Regions from separate parts of the Geodermatophilus sp. SYSU D00079 genome, predicted to be linked through region 1. Evidence: predicted binding sites of a transcription regulator. Region 1 holds the regulator's gene; the other holds the start of a gene.
The links. The regulator LexA, encoded in region 1, represses DNA repair genes until DNA is damaged. The targets are predictions, from matches to a motif close to TCGAACANNTGTTCGA.
Positions count from the first base shown of each region.

Region 2: a site for LexA is predicted at 4,840-4,855, ahead of ACI79E_RS10575 (DUF222 domain-containing protein). Genes of this name have one in related genera too.

Region 1 covers NZ_JBJGZS010000013.1:59,946-67,822, reverse strand. Annotated here, with positions in the region: gene ACI79E_RS12710 (phosphatase PAP2 family protein) at 1-697, shown strand, start outside; gene ACI79E_RS12705 (hypothetical protein) at 738-1,727, shown strand; gene lexA (transcriptional repressor LexA) at 1,896-2,645, opposite strand; gene ACI79E_RS12695 (LysM peptidoglycan-binding domain-containing protein) at 3,252-3,548, shown strand; gene ACI79E_RS12690 (hypothetical protein) at 3,721-4,350, shown strand; gene nrdR (transcriptional regulator NrdR) at 4,764-5,321, shown strand; gene ACI79E_RS12680 (vitamin B12-dependent ribonucleotide reductase) at 5,418-7,877, shown strand, end outside.
Region 2 covers NZ_JBJGZS010000010.1:45,012-52,888, reverse strand. Annotated here, with positions in the region: gene ACI79E_RS10600 (AGE family epimerase/isomerase) at 1-418, opposite strand, end outside; gene ACI79E_RS10595 (dihydrolipoamide acetyltransferase family protein) at 422-1,924, opposite strand; gene ACI79E_RS10590 (alpha-ketoacid dehydrogenase subunit beta) at 1,927-2,907, opposite strand; gene pdhA (pyruvate dehydrogenase (acetyl-transferring) E1 component subunit alpha) at 2,904-4,043, opposite strand; gene ACI79E_RS10580 (Lrp/AsnC family transcriptional regulator) at 4,258-4,731, shown strand; gene ACI79E_RS10575 (DUF222 domain-containing protein) at 4,875-6,086, shown strand; gene ACI79E_RS10570 (DUF3253 domain-containing protein) at 6,188-6,439, opposite strand; gene ACI79E_RS10565 (hypothetical protein) at 6,512-7,126, shown strand; gene ACI79E_RS10560 (M42 family metallopeptidase) at 7,159-7,877, shown strand, end outside.

The DNA of each region.
Region 1 (7,877 bases):
CGCCCGGCCCGCGCCGCACCCGCGCGTCGTCGCGCCCGGGCGCCCACCGTGGTGGCTGCTCACCACCGCCCTGCTCGTGACCGTGGGCGTGACCGTGGACCTGCTCAGCCGCGGCACGCTGGAGCGGATGGACCTGCGGGTCTCCGAGGTGGTCAGCGCCTGGGACCTCAAGGACTCCGCCGCCTACTGGCCGGTGTGGGCGGTGACCCAGCTCGGTGGGCGCGGCTTCATCCTCATCGTCCTCGCCGTCCTCGTCGGCCACCTCGTCTGGCGCCGGCGCACCGTCGTCCCGCTGTTGCGCGTGCTGGTCGCACTCGCCCTGCTGACCGTCGTGGTCTACGGGTTCAAGTACGGCACCGGCCGCACCGCGCCGGCCTACCCCGGGTCGTTCTTCTACCGGGACGGCGCGTCCTACCCCTCCGGGCACGTGGCCAACGCCGTCCTCATGTGGGGCGTGGCCCGCTGGCAGGCCGTCGAGTTCCGGCTCGCCCCCGCCGTCCAGCGCACGTTCCGGCTGCTCAGCGTCGCGGGCCCCGTGGCGACCGGGGTGGCCATGGTGTCGCTGGACTTCCACTGGGTCACCGACGCCGTCGTGGGTGCGTCGGTCGGCATCCTGCTGTTGGGCGTGGTTCACGGGCTGGACGCAGTCGTGCTGTCACGCTGGGTGGGTGCCCGAGCTGGCCGGCCGTCCGCGTAGCGGTGCCGTAGGGCGACGTCCGGCGGGGGCCGCCCTCGCGGTGGCGCTCGTCCTCGGTACCGCCCTGCCGGCGTCCGCCGAGGACGCGGCGCAGTCCGGCCCGTCGACGCAGTGCCAGATCACCGACCCCCGCCTGCCCGAGTTGTCCGGGCTGGTCGTGGTCGGTGACCGGATGCTGGCGATCAACGACGGCGGCCAGCAGATCGACGTGTTCGTCCTGGACGCCACCTGCCGGGTGCTCACGGTGCGCAGCGCGCCGGTGGACCCCTACGACCCCGAGGACCTCGCCGTCGGCGCGGACGGCACGGTGTGGCTGGCCGACACCGGGGACAACGAGGGCACCCGCGACACGGTGGCGCTGCTCGCGCTGCGGCCCGACGGCAGCACGGGGCTCTACCGGCTGGCCCATCCCGACGGCCCGCGGGACGTCGAGGCGCTCCTGCTGGCACCCGACGGCACGCCCCACCTCGTCTCCAAGGAGGTCCTGGGGGCCAGCAAGGTCTACCGACCGGTGACCGCGCTGGTCGAGTCGGGGACGGTGGCGCTCACCGAGGTGGCCGGGGTGGAGTTCACGCTCACCGGCACCACCGGTGGGCCGGTCGGTCGCGCCGGGCAGCTCATGGTCACCGGAGGAGCGGTGTCGGCCGACGGGAGCCGGGTGGCGCTGCGCACCTACACCGACGCCTACGTGTGGCCGCTGTCGGGTTCGGACGTCGCCGGGGCCCTGGAGGGGGAGCCGGTGCGCATGGCGCTGCCCGACGCGCCCCAGGGGGAGGCGATCAGCTTCACCGCCGACGGCAGCGGCGTCGTCGTCGCGGGCGAGGGTGTGCCGACCGACGTCACGGTCGTCCCGATCCCCGAGGGGAGCGCCTCCGCCGGTCCGGCTGCGGCATCGGCGTCGGACGGCGGCTTGCCGGGGCTGCTGACCACGTCGGACGGAGGCATCCCGCTGGTCCCGGCCGCGGTGGTCGCCGCGCTGGTCGCCACGGCCCTCGTGTGGGTGGGCGGGAGACTGCGCCGCCGCACCTGACCCATTCCCGGCGGGTGGGCCGGCGTGCACGGCACCCGTCGATCGGGTCGACCGCGGGCGCCGGTCGGGGCCGCGAGGACGGTGGCCCGGACCCCGGCTGCCCGGGTGGGACGCGGGTGCCGGTCCGCCGGGACCGTCAGGCTCCGGCAGACCGGTCCGAGCCGGGCGTCACACGCGGCGCAGCACCGTGACGACGCGGCCGAGGATGGTGGCGTCGTCGCCGGGGATGGGCTCGTAGGCCGGGTTGTGCGGCAGCAGCCACACGTGCCCGTCGCGGCGCTTGTAGGTCTTCACCGTCGCCTCCCCGTCGAGCATCGCGGCGACGATCTCGCCGTTCTCGGCGGTCGGCTGCTGACGCACGACGACCCAGTCGCCGTCGCAGATGGCGGCCTCGACCATCGAGTCGCCGGCGACCTTGAGCATGAACAGCGTGCCCTCGCCGACCAGTTCGCGGGGGAGGGGGAAGACGTCCTCGACCGCCTGCTCGGCCAGGACGGGACCACCGGCGGCGATCCGCCCGACCAGCGGCACGTACGTCGGGGCCGGGGTCTCGTCGGAGCCGGTCGCGGCCGGCTGCGGGGCCTCTCCGGAGGTGTCGCCGGGGAGGCGGACGTCGAGGGCCCGCGGCCGGTTCGGGTCACGGCGCAGCCAGCCCTTCTTCTGCAGCACCGTCAGCTGGTGGGCGACGGAGGACGCGGAGGAGAGCCCGACCGCCTCACCGATCTCCCGCACCGAGGGCGGGTAGCCGCGGCGTTCGATCGAGTCGCGGATGACCTCCAGCACGCGCCGCTGACGCTGGGTGAGACCGTCGCCGGCCTCGCCCCGGTCGGGGAACGTGCGCACGGCTGCCGTCTCGGTGGTCGCGGGCCGGCCCGCCGCCCTCCGGCGGCTCCCCGACGCACCACTCTTCTCCGCCACCGTCGCCTCCTCGCCGGCTGCCCGCGCAGCGCGTCTCGTCCTTCCGGGCGACCGTAGCGCGCCGGACGCATCGGATCAAACACGTGTTCGAAGTGGCCGGTGGGTGCGGTGGCTTTCGTCGGAGCCATCCGGTAGACATCGCACAGACATCCGGGTCGAACACCTGTTCGATGGTCCGGATCAGTGAGAGGAGCGGTCGTGGCAGGCGTGCAGCAGGCGGTCCTGGAGTTCGACGACGCGGTGCAGGTGCCCTGGCGGCCCCGCCTCCGGGCGGTCCCCGCGCCGGGCGGGCACGGCTCGCCGCGCCCGCCGCACCGCTCCGCGGCCGGTCCCGCCCCGTCGCGAGCCGGGGCGGCTCGATCCGTGGCGGGCGCGGCGCGATCGGCGGGGCCGGTCCGGCCCGCGGCGGGTCCGGCCCGTCCGCCCGTGGTGCCGACTCGACCGGCCGTGGTGCCGACTCGACCGGCCCCGGCCGGTGGGGGGCGCTCCGGCGCGGCGGGCGGCGTCCGTCCGGGCGCGCGGCCGACGCGGCCCGTGCCCGGCCGTGGGGCCTCGTCGGCACCTGGCCGTCCGGCACGGGGTGGCTGTGGCCCGGCGGGCCGGCCGGTGCGCCCCGGGGTGCGGCTGACCCGCAGGGCCCGCCGCCTCTCGGTGGTCCTGGCGCTGGGGGTGGGGCTGGCCCTGGGCTCGTGGGTCGCCCCGCTGCTGGACGGGGGGTCCGGTGACCTCCGGCTGGTGGGCGAGCGCAGTGTCGTCGTGCAGCCGGGGCAGACCGTGTGGTCCATCGCCGGTGACGTGGCCGGGGGGGAGCAGGACGTGCGCGCCGTGGTCGACGCCATCGAGGAGCTGAACGGTCTCGACGGCGCCGTCGTCATCCCCGGCCAGGTGTTGCGGCTGCCCTGAGTGAGCGGCGCCGGGAGCCGGCCCGGGTGCGGTGCTGCCCAGGGTGGCCCGTCCACCTGCGGGGACGCTGCCGTGGGGCCAGGGAGCGACAAGACCCGCGGCCCATGTTCGTCAAGCTTGTGCGCCCGGTCGTTCACGGTCAGTGGTCGTCCGGCGACCTACGGTCTGGGGCGTGTCAGGGATGTCGGTCCGCCGGGAAGCGGTCTTCGCCGAGCAGTCGCCGGGTGTCGAGGTCCACGTGGACGGCGCCTGGCGGCCGGGGGTGATCCTGGGCTGGCGGCACGACTCCGGCGGCGCCTGCGAGGTCCGGGTGCGCGTCACCGTCGCCGGTTCGGTCCGGGAGTCGTGGACCGACCTGGCCGACCTGCGCCTCCCCGAGGCGGTCGCGCCGGCCGCCACCTCGCGCCCGGAGCCCACCGTCGCCGCCGCGTCGCCGACGGTGTCCTGGACGCGCGCCGCCGCCCGCGAGCGGCTGGTCGCCGGCCTCCGGCCCGCCGGTGACGGTGCCGTCGCGACCGGTGCCGAGCCGCCGCGTCGGCGGCGGCGGCACGGCGGCGACGTGACGGCCGAGCAGCCCGCGGTCCGCGCGGACGTGACCGGCCGGCACCGTGCTCCCGCCGTCACCGGCCGGCACCGCGCCGCCGACGAGAGGGGCGACGAGCCGGGGTCCCACCCGGGTGGCGGGACCGCGGCGATGCCGCTGCAGCGCGCCGAGGCCGACTGCCTGACCCGGCCCATGCGGCTGGGTGACCGGATCGCCCGCCCCCGCATCCCGCGGCCGGACGGCTCGATCCGCGCCTGACCCTCGTCGCCCTGTCGCCAGAGACGGGAGCGGTCGACCGGTACCGCGACCGACCGCGCGGCGACCCGCCATACACCCATTCCCTGCCACTGCGTGAGCGTCGCGCGGTGTGTCGCGGCGTGTCCCGGTGACGGCTGGGACAGGAGGACGCTGCTGGTCACGCGCGAGCCGGACCGGAACACGCGGGGCGTGTCCCGGCTTGCACATCTAGTGGGGGTGGTCCTAGGGTTCCCCTACATCTAGTAGTTGCACGGATGTAAGCCCGTCCACAGACCGGTCCTCAGGTTCTCCCCGCGGCGTCCACCGGATGTCCCCAGGAGGGTCCACAGCCGGTCCGGGGAGGCGTGGTGGCCGCCCGTGCCGCGGTTCGTCGGCGGGGCGGGTGAGAGCCGCGCCGGAGAGGGGGAGGAGCGGTGCGCTGCCCCTTCTGTCACAACGCCGACAGCCGGGTCATCGACTCGCGCGAGGCCGACGAGGGCGCGACCACCCGTCGTCGGCGGTCGTGCCCGGCCTGCGGCCGGCGGTTCACGACGGTCGAGGAAGCCGTCCTCGCCGTGGTGAAGCGCAGCGGCGTGAGCGAGCCGTTCAACCGCACGAAGGTCATCGCCGGCGTCCGTCGGGCCTGTCAGGGCCGACCGGTCGACGAGGACCAGCTCCAGAAGCTCGCCCAGCAGGTGGAGGACGCCATCCGGGCCACCGGGGCCGCGGAGGTGCCCAGCAACGAGGTGGGCCTGGCGATCCTGCGACCGCTGCGCGAGCTCGACGAGGTCGCGTACCTGCGGTTCGCCAGCGTCTACCGCGCCTTCACCTCGCTCGAGGACTTCGAGAAGGAGATCACCGAGCTGCGGGCCCGGCACATCGCCGCCGGCACCCTGCCGCTCCCTGGGATGCAGAACGACCCGCCGGTCGTCCGCCGGCGGGGTGCGGGGCGGGCCCAGGCCGCCCCCGACGGCAGCGTCGCCGGCACCTGAGAACTGTCAGCACCACCCGTTAGAACAGAGTGCGGCTCTCTTCCCCAGCCGCCGCGACTGCCCACGAACCAGGGCCCACAACACAGGGAGAGCTCCGTGACCGAGACCGAGGACCGCTTGTCGGGCCGCACGCGTCGCGCCGCCAAGGCGCCGACCAGGGGGAAGGGCCTGAAGGTCAAGCGGGTCTTCACCACCGCCGGTGTGCACCCGTACGACGAGGTGACCTGGGAGCGCCGGGACGTCGTCATGACGAACTGGCGGGACGGCTCGATCAACTTCGAGCAGCGCGGCGTGGAGTTCCCCGCCGAGTGGAGCATCAACGCCACCAACATCGTCACGACGAAGTACTTCCGCGGTGCCGTGGGCACGCCCCAGCGGGAGAGCAGCCTGCGCCAGCTCATCGACCGGGTGGTGCTCACCTACGGCCAGGCCGGCCGGGAGCACGGCTACTTCGCCACCGAGGGCGACGCGGAGATCTTCGAGCACGAGCTGACCTGGATGCTGCTGCACCAGTACTTCAGCTTCAACTCGCCGGTCTGGTTCAACGTCGGCACCAGTGCGCCGCAGCAGGTCAGCGCGTGCTTCATCCTCGCCGTCGACGACACGATGGACTCGATCCTCAACTGGTACCGGGAGGAGGGGCTGATCTTCAAGGGCGGCTCCGGCGCCGGGCTGAACCTCTCCCGCATCCGCTCCTCCAAGGAGCTGCTGTCCTCCGGCGGCACCGCCTCGGGCCCGGTCTCCTTCATGCGCGGCGCCGACGCCTCCGCCGGCACCATCAAGTCCGGCGGCGCCACCCGGCGTGCGGCGAAGATGGTCGTCCTCGACATCGACCACCCCGACATCGAGGAGTTCATCGAGACCAAGGCGCGCGAGGAGGACAAGATCCGCGCGCTGCGCGACGCCGGGTACGACATGGACCTCGGCGGCAAGGACATCACCAGCGTCCAGTACCAGAACGCGAACAACTCCGTCCGGGTCTCCGACGAGTTCATGCGTGCGGTGGAGGACGGCACCGACTTCGGCCTGCGGGCCCGCCTCGACGGCACGGTCATCGAGACCGTCGACGCCAAGTCGCTGTTCCGCAAGGTCACCCAGGCCGCCTGGGAGTGCGCCGACCCGGGCATCCAGTACGACGACACGATCAACGACTGGCACACCAACCCCGAGACCGGGCGGATCAACGCGTCCAACCCCTGCTCGGAGTACATGAGCCTGGACAACAGCTCGTGCAACCTGGCGTCGCTGAACCTCATGAAGTTCCTCAAGGACGACGGCACGTTCGACGCGAAGACCTTCGTGAAGGCCGTCGAGCTGGTCATCACCGCGATGGACATCTCGATCTGCTTCGCCGACTTCCCGACCGACCCGATCGGTGAGACCACCCGCGCCTACCGCCAGCTGGGCATCGGCTACGCCAACCTCGGCGCCCTGCTGATGGCCACCGGCCACGCGTACGACTCGCGCGGCGGCCAGACGCTGGCCGCGGCGATCACCTCGCTGATGACCGGCACCGCCTACCGCCGCTCGGCGGAGCTGGCCGGCATCGTCGGTGCGTACGAGGGCTACGCCCGCAACGCCGACGCCCACGCCCGGGTCATGCGCAAGCACGCCGCGGCCAACGACGCCATCCGCCCGGTCGGGGCCGACGACGCCGACGTGCTCAAGGCCGCGACCGCCCAGTGGCAGGAGTGCCTGGAGATCGGCGGGGACTTCGGCTGGCGCAACGCGCAGGCCTCGGTGCTCGCCCCCACCGGCACCATCGGCTTCATGATGGACTGCGACACGACCGGCATCGAGCCGGACTTCTCGCTGGTCAAGTTCAAGAAGCTGGTCGGCGGCGGGTCCATGCAGATCGTCAACCAGACGGTCCCGCGGGCGCTGAAGAGCCTGGGCTACCAGGACGAGCAGATCGAGGCGATCGTCGAGTACATCGCCGAGCACGGCCACGTCGTCGACGCGCCGAGCCTGCGCCCGGAGCACTACGAGGTCTTCGACTGCGCGATGGGCGAGCGGGCCATCTCCCCGATGGGCCACGTCCGGATGATGGCCGCGGTCCAGCCGTTCATCTCCGGCGCCATCTCGAAGACGGTCAACATGCCGGAGACGGCGACCGTCGAGGACGTCGAGAACATCTACTTCCAGGGCTGGAAGCTCGGGCTCAAGGCGCTGGCCATCTACCGCGACAACTGCAAGGTCGGCCAGCCGCTGTCCGACGCCAAGGCCAAGAAGGCCGAGGCCAAGGCCGAGGTGGAGGTGGCCGCCCCGGCACTGCTGGCGCACCCGGTGCGCAAGCGGCTGCCGAAGAAGCGGACCAGCGTCACCACCTCCTTCAGCGTCGCGGGCGCCGAGGGCTACATGACCGCCGGCATGTACGACGACGGCAGCCTCGGTGAGGTCTTCCTCAAGCTGGGCAAGCAGGGGTCGACCCTGGCCGGTGTCATGGACGCCTTCTCGATCTCGTTGTCCATCGCGCTGCAGCACGGTGTGCCGCTGGAGACCTACATCCAGAAGTTCACCAACATGCGCTTCGAGCCGGCCGGCATGACCGACGAC
Region 2 (7,877 bases), on a different contig from region 1:
CCTCGACCGCCAGGCCGGCGTCGTCGTCCCAGAAGCGGGTCTGCCAGATCTCGAGCGCCGCGTCCAGCAGCTCCCGGCCCCCCGGCGCGCCCACCGTGGTCGCCGTCGCCCCGGCCAGGACGACGAAGGCGTGCACGTAGGCGGACTTGGTGTCGTCGTCCGCCGTGGCGTACCAGCCCCCGTGCGCGGCGTCCCGTAGCGGCCCGTCGGTGAGCGCCTCGACGCCGTGCCGCACGAGGGCGGCCGCCCCGGGCCGGCCCAGGAGCTGGGCCAGCCCGAAGACGTGCGTCTTGCGGGCGGTGATGAAGGTCATCAGCGGGCGCTCGGCGTCCACCCGCCCGTCGCCGCCGAGGAAGCCGAACCCGCCGGGCACCGCCGAGCGCTCGGCGAAGTCCAGCAGCCGCTGCAGGTCGGTCATGCGTCAGAACGCCAGCGCGGTGCCGGGGTCGGACAGCAGCGCACCGACGTCGGCGAGGAACCGGCTGCCCAGCTCACCGTCGATGATCCGGTGGTCGAAGGACAGCGCCAGCTGCGTCACCTGCCGCGGCTTGACCCTGCCCTTGTGCACCCACGGCATCTCGCGGACCGCCCCGAAGGCCAGGATCGCCGACTCGCCCGGGTTCAGGATGGGCGTGCCGGTGTCGACGCCGAACACGCCCACGTTGGTGATGGTGATCGTGCCGCCGGTCATGTCGGCCGGGGCGGTGCGGCCCGCGCGGGCGGTCTCGGTCAGCTCGGCGAGCGCGGCGGCCAGCTCGGGGAGGCTGAGCCGGCCGGCGTCCTTGACGTTCGGGACGACCAGCCCGCGCGGCGTGGCGGCGGCGATGCCCAGGTTGACCTGCCCGTGGACGACGATCTCCTGCGCGGCCTCGTCCCAGGAGCTGTTGACCATCGGGTGCCGGCGGGCGGCCAGCAGCAGCGCCTTGGCGACGAACAGCAGCGGGCTGACCTTGAGCCCGGCGAACTCGGGCCGGGCCGCCAGCCGGGTGCGCAGCTTCATCATCCGCGTCACGTCGACGGTCAGGAACTCGGTGACGTGCGGCGCCGTGAACGCGCTGGCCACCATGGCCGCGGCGGTGTGCTTGCGCACGCCCTTGACCGGGATCCGCTGCTGGACCGCCCCGGCCGCCACCGGCGCGGCGGCGGGTGCGGCGGCCAGCCGCCCGCCCGCGGCCGCCGCCTCGACGTCCGCGCGGGTGATGACGCCGCCGGGGCCGCTGCCGGCCAGGGCGGTGAGGTCGACGCCGAGGTCCTTGGCCAGCTTGCGCACCGGCGGCTTGGCCAGCGGCCGGGCCCGCCCCCGACCCGGGGTGGCCACCAGCGCGGTCGCCGCCTCCTCGGCGGCGGCGTGCGCCTCGGCGGCGCGGCCCACCTCCAGCCCACCGTGCCGCACCGGCTTGGTGCGCGCGTCGGGCGCCGTGGTCAGCAGCGGGGTGCCGCGCGAGCCGTCGTCGGCCGACCCGGCCAGCGGGGTGGGCGCGGGCTGGGCGTGGACGGCCCGCCGCGGGCGCCGCCGGGCCTCGGTGGTGCGGGGGCCGTACCCGACGAGGACCGCGGTCCGCCCGCCGGGAGCGGCGCCCCCGATCAGGCCGGCGGCGGGCTCGGCGGTCCGGGCGGTGGGCTCGGCGGCGGCCTGGGTGGCCGGCCGGCCGCCGTCCCCCGCCGGGGCCGGGCCGCCGCCCCCGACGTCGATGGTGATGATCGGCGTGCCGACGTCGACGGTCTCACCGGCGTCGTGCAGCAGCGCGGTGACCGTGCCCGCCCACGGCGAGGGCAGCTCGACGGCGGCCTTCGCCGTCTCCACCTCGCACAGCGGCTGGTTGACCGTCACGGTGTCGCCGACGGCGACCAGCCACTGCAGGATCTCGCCCTCGGTCAGGCCCTCGCCGACGTCCGGGAGCTTGAACTGGCGCAGCTCGCCCATGCTCAGAACCCCATCGAACGGTCGACGGCGTCGAGCACGCGGTCGAGGTCGGGGAGGTACTCCTCCTCGAGCTTCGACGGCGGGTACGGGGTGTCGTAGCCCCCCACCCGCAGCACCGGCGCCTCCAGCGAGTGGAAGCAGGTCTCGGTGACGCGCGCGGCGATCTCCGCGCCGAGACCGAGGGTCACCGGGGCCTCGTGGACGACGACGCAGCGGCCGGTGCGGCGCACGCTGTCGTACACCGGGTCGAGGTCGAGCGGGGAGAGGGTGCGCAGGTCGACCACCTCCAGCGAGCGGCCCTCCTCCGCGGCCGCCTCCGCCGCCTGCAGCGCCGTCTTCACCATGGGCCCGTAGGCCAGCACGGTGACGTCGTCCCCGCCGCGCACGACGCGGGAGGCGAACAGCGGCTCCGGCGTGGCGTCCGGATCGACCTCGGCCTTCTCCCAGTACCGGCGCTTGGGTTCGAGGAACACGATCGGGTCGGGGTGGGTGATCGCCTGCTGGATGCCCCAGTAGGCGTCGACCGGGTTGCTCACCGCGACCACCTTGAGGCCGGGGGTGTGCGCGAAGTACGCCTCCGGGCTCTCGCTGTGGTGCTCGACCGCGCCGATGCCGCCGCCGAAGGGGATGCGGATGACGATCGGCATGGCCAGCTTCCCGCGGGAGCGGGCGTGGATCTTGGCCACCTGGGTGACGATCTGGTTGTAGGCGGGGAAGACGAACCCGTCGAACTGGATCTCGCACACCGGCCGGTAGCCGCGCATGGCCAGGCCGACGGCGGTGCCCAGGATGCCGGCCTCGGCCAGCGGGGTGTCGACGACGCGGGCCTCCCCGAAGTCCTTCTGCAGGCCGTCGGTGATGCGGAAGACCCCGCCGAGGCGGCCGATGTCCTCACCCATGAGCACGACCTTGGCGTCGTCCTCCATCGCCCTGCGCAGGCCGAGGTTGAGCGCCTTGCCGATGGTGAGCGTCTGCGCGGTCACTCGTGGCCTCCCTCGAAGCTCGCCTGGTAGGCCTCGAACTCCGCCTGCTGGGCGGCCAGGTGCGGGGTCTGCTCGGCGTAGACCTGGTCGAAGATGGCCGACCCCCGCGGGTCGGGCATCTCGACGGTGCCGCGGCGGATCCGCACGGCCAGCTCGTCGGCCTCGGCCTCGACCGAGTCGAAGAAGGCGGGGTCGGCCGCACCACTCCGGGACAGGTACGCCTTGAGCCGGGCGATCGGGTCGCGCAGCTTCCACTCCTCCAGCTCGCTGGCCAGGCGGTAGCGGGTGGGGTCGTCGGAGGTGGTGTGCGCGCCCATGCGGTAGGTGAAGGCCTCGATGAACGTGGGGCCCTGGCCCTCCCGGGCCGCGGCGAGCGCCGCCCGAGTCACCGCCAGGACGGCGAGCACGTCGTTGCCGTCGACCCGGACGCCGGGGAACCCGAAGCCGGCGGCCCGCTGGTAGAGCGGCACCCGCGACTGGCGCTCCAGGGGCACGCTGATCGCGTACTGGTTGTTCTGGCAGAAGAAGACGACGGGCGCCGAGAAGCTGGCCGCCCAGATCATCGCCTCGTTGACCTCGCCCTGGCTGGTGGCGCCGTCGCCCAGGAAGGCGATCGTCGCGCTCTCCGCGCCGTCGCGCTGGAGCCCCATCGCGTAGCCGGTGGCGTGCAGGGTCTGCGCACCGATGACGACGGTGTAGAGGTTGAACCCGGTGGCGACGGGGTCCCAGCCGCCGTTGTCGACCCCGCGGAACAGGCTGACGACGTCCAGCGGGTCGACGCCGCGGGTCCAGGCCACCCCGTGCTCGCGGTAGGTGGGGAAGGCCATGTCGTCGGGCTGCAGCGCGCGGCCGGCGCCGATCTGGGCGGCCTCCTGGCCGAGCAGCGAGGCCCAGATGCCCAGCTCCCCCTGCCGCTGCAGCGCCGTGGCCTCGACGTCCCACCGACGGACCAGCACCAGGTCGCGGTAGAGGCCGCACACCTCGTCCGGCGGAAGGTCCAGCGAGTACTCGGGGTGCTCGACCCGCTCACCCTCCGGCGTCAGGAGCTGCACCAGGTCGGGCTGCTGCGGCAGGTGGGGCGCCTCGGCCCCGGGGACGGGGTCGACCACCTCGGTGGTCGCGCTCGACACGCTCACGCACTCACTCCTCCGTCGACCGGGCTGCCGGGGTCGCCGGCCGCGCTCGGTGGTGGACGTCTCGTGGCACCGGGGTGTGGCGCCACTCACACATCGTGGCACGTCCCCCGCCCCGGCGAGAAGATCACCGCTCCGCCGGGATGCGCAAGGGGCGTCCCACGTGGTGCGCAGATTGCTCGGTACTAGGACGTCCTCGCATGTCAGACTGAGCACCGTGCCGGCCCTCGACGCCACCGACGCCCGCCTGCTGCGGGCCCTCACCGAGGACCCCCGTGCCACGGTGATGGCGCTGTCGCAGAAGCTCGGCCTGGCACGCAACACCGTGCAGGCGCGGCTGGCCCGGCTCGAGGGCAGCGGCGCCCTGGCCCCCTTCGACGCCCGGGTGCTCCCCGAGGCGCTGGGCTACCGGCTCGGCGCCTACGTCACCGTGCAGGTGGTGCAGCGCAGCCTGGCCGACGTCGGGGAGGCGCTCGCCCACATCCCCGAGGTGCTCGAGGTGACGGCGCTGTCCGGGGTCGCCGACCTCCTGGTGCGGGTGGTGGCCACCGACGCCGACGACCTGTGGCGGATCACCGAGCGGGTGCTGGCCATCCCCGGCGTCCAGCGCACCGACACCGCCCTCGCCCTGCGCCGGCTGGTCGACCACCGGATGGGCCCTCTGCTCGACCGGGCCGCCGGCGCCGACTGAGCTCCGTACAGGAACCATGCGCGGCCCCGCAAGGGGGCACTCGAGATCCGGGGACAGCCGCCTGACCTGGGGATTCAGGTCGCCCGAGCCCTCTGGCAGCGGTAGACTTCGAACACCTGATCGACCTTTGGTGGGAGGTGTTCGTGGACGAGTTGACCACGGTCCTGGACGCCCTCGCGGACGCCGACCTGCACGCGCTGGGTGACGGCGATCTGCTGGACCGGACCGCGGTCCTGCTCGCCGCGCGCAACCGGTTGGACGCCGAACTGATCCGCACCGTCCGCGTGGCCGACGTGCGGCAGGCCGCGGAGCACGACGGGTTGAAGACGATGCCCTCGTGGTTGCGGGGGCACACCCGGCTCTCTCCCCGCGCCGCCGCCCAGCTGGTGCGCGCCGGGCGGGCAGTGGAGCACCTGCCCACGCTGGCGGAGGCATTCGCTGCGGGACAGGTCAGCGCCGAGCAGGTCACGGCCATCGCGCCCGTCGCCACCGCCGAGCGGCGGGCCGCCGCCGACGCGGAGGGCGTGGACCTCGCCGAGGTCGACGCCGCCCTGACCTCGGCGGCGCGGACGCTGCCCTCCCAGAAGCTGACCCTGGCCGTCGCGCACTACCTGGCCCGGCTCGACCCGGACGGCGTCGAACCCGACCCGACCGAGGGCCGGTCGGTCGTGATCGCCACGCACACCGACGGCAGCCTCACCGCCCGAGTCCAGCTCGACGCCGTCGGTGGGGAGAAGTTCCAGGCCGCTCTCGAAGCGGTCGCCGCCGCCAGCCGGTGTACCGGTGACCTGCGCTCACGCGCCCAGACCCTCGGCGATGCGCTGGTGCAGCTGTGCGACGACCAGCTGTCCGCCGGGGGCCTGCCGGTGCTCCGCACGGTGAAGCCGCACGTCGCGGTCACCGTCGACCTCGACGACCTCGTCGGACCGGCCACCGGCCCCGGCACCGCCGACCTCGGGTTCGGCGCCCGGATCTCCGCCGCCCGGGCCCGCTGGATCGCCTGCGACGCGAGCGTCTCCCGGATCGTGATGGCCCCCGACGGCCTGCCCCTGGACCTGGGCAGGAGCCACCGGGTGGTGCCGCCGCACCTGCGCAAGGCCGTCGAGGCTCGCGACCGCGGGTGCGTGTTCACCGGCTGCGAGGCGCCGACCCACTGGTGCGACGTCCACCACCTCATCGAGTGGGTCAACGGCGGCGAGACCTCACTGGACAACTCCGCACTGCTGTGCGAACGGCACCACACCCAGGTCCACCACGGCTTCCGGGTCGAGCGACCACCCGACGGACGCTGGCGCACCTGGCGCCCCGACGGCACCGAGATCCTCCCGCCTCACGAACGGCTCGCCGCCGCCTGACGAGCCAGAGCCGCGTACAGCCGCGCCTCCGGGCGGCGCCGCCCGCACGGCGATCCCCGACCGGGGTGAGCTGAGGGTGCGGCGGAAGCGGTCGACGACGGCTACCGCGGCCGCCGCACCCGCACGGGCCCGCGAGCGGTGCCGACCTCCACGACCGTGCCGCCCTGGGTGACCTCGGCCCGGCCGGCGGCGGCCAGGCGCCCCGCGGCGGCCCGGGCGGCGGGCATGAGGTCGCGCCAGCCGGCGGGGTCGACGGCGCGGGCGGCCTCCGAGGGGCAGATCGAGGCACCGGCCCGCCGGTCGTCGAGCAGCGCCTCGATCGTCTGCTCCAGGTGCGCGTCGACGTCGTCCACACCGCACAGGGTGCGGGCCGGCCAGCGCCCGCGCCACTGGCCGTCGAGGGCGGTCCGCGGGACGCTGCCGCGGTGCGCCGCACGACGACCTGCCTGCTCACGGCCCTGGTGCTGCTGGCGGCCGGGTGGGTGCTGGCCGGCCCGGCGTCGGCCTGCAGCTGCACCGGGGAGCCCCTGGCCCGGCAGGTCGACCGGGCCGATGCCGTCTTCACCGGCCGCCTGCTGTCCCGCGAGGTGCACGGCGGGGCGAGCAGCTCCGCCCCCGCCCTCCACGTCTTCGCCGTCGACGTGGTGTGGAAGGGCAGCGTGGCCGCGGAGCAGGGCGTGGTGTCGGCGGCGTCCGGGGCCAGCTGCGGGCTGGAGCTCGACGGCGACGGACCGTTCCTCGTCCTCGCCATGGGCGCTTCCGACCCCGGCGAGGACCCGATGTCCGCCGACCTCTGCGGGGGCACGACCACCTGGACGCCGGAGACGGAGGCCGCGGTGCGCGCCGCGCTCGGCGACCCGGCACCGGCCGCCCCCCGGCAGGGCAGCGCCGGCACCGGTGCCGACGGCGGCGGGTCCCCGTGGGGCTGGCTCGCCCTGGCCGCGGCGGGAGCCGGGGGACTCGGCCTCGCCGGCGCAGCGCTCCTGCGCCACCGGGGAGCCCCCCGGTACGACGACTACCCGGGCGGGGGCCGGGGGTAGGGGCCGCGGACCGTCGCACCCCGAGGAGATCCGTGTCCCCCGCTGACCGCGCCCTGCTCCAGGACCTGCTCGCCGCCTACGGACCCGGTGGTCAGGAGGACGAGGTCAGGGACGTCTGCCGGCGGGTCCTCGAGCCACTCGCCGACGAGCTCACCGTGGACGCCGCCGGCAACCTCGTCGCCCTGCTGCGCGGCACGGGCGAGCAGGACGCCCCCGTCGTGCGCGTCATGGCGCACATGGACGAGCTCGCCATGATCGTCAAGCGGGTCGAGCCCGACGGCACCCTGCGGCTGTCGCAGCTGGGCACCATGTACCCGGGCAACTTCGGCCTCGGTCCGCTCACCGTGCTGGGCGACGCCGAGCGGTTCACCGCCGTCCTGCTGCTCGGGTCGGAGCACACCACCCAGGAGACCCCCCGGGTCTGGCAGACCAAGCCCGACGGCGGCGACCAGGCCATGGAGTGGAACGACGTGTACGTGTTCACCGGCCGCGACGTCGACGCCCTCGGGGCGGCCGGGGTGCACCCGGGCACGCGCGTCTGCGTGCACTCCAGCCGCCGCACGCTGGTGGAGTTCGGCGACTTCGTCGGCTCCTACTTCCTCGACGACCGCACCGCCCTCACCGCCCTCGTCGGCGCCGCGCGGCTGCTGCGGGAGCAGGGCCGGCGTCCGGCGGCCGACGTGTACCTGGTCTGCACCGTGGGCGAGGAGATGGGCGGCATCGGCGCCGCGCACGCCAGCCGCACGCTCCC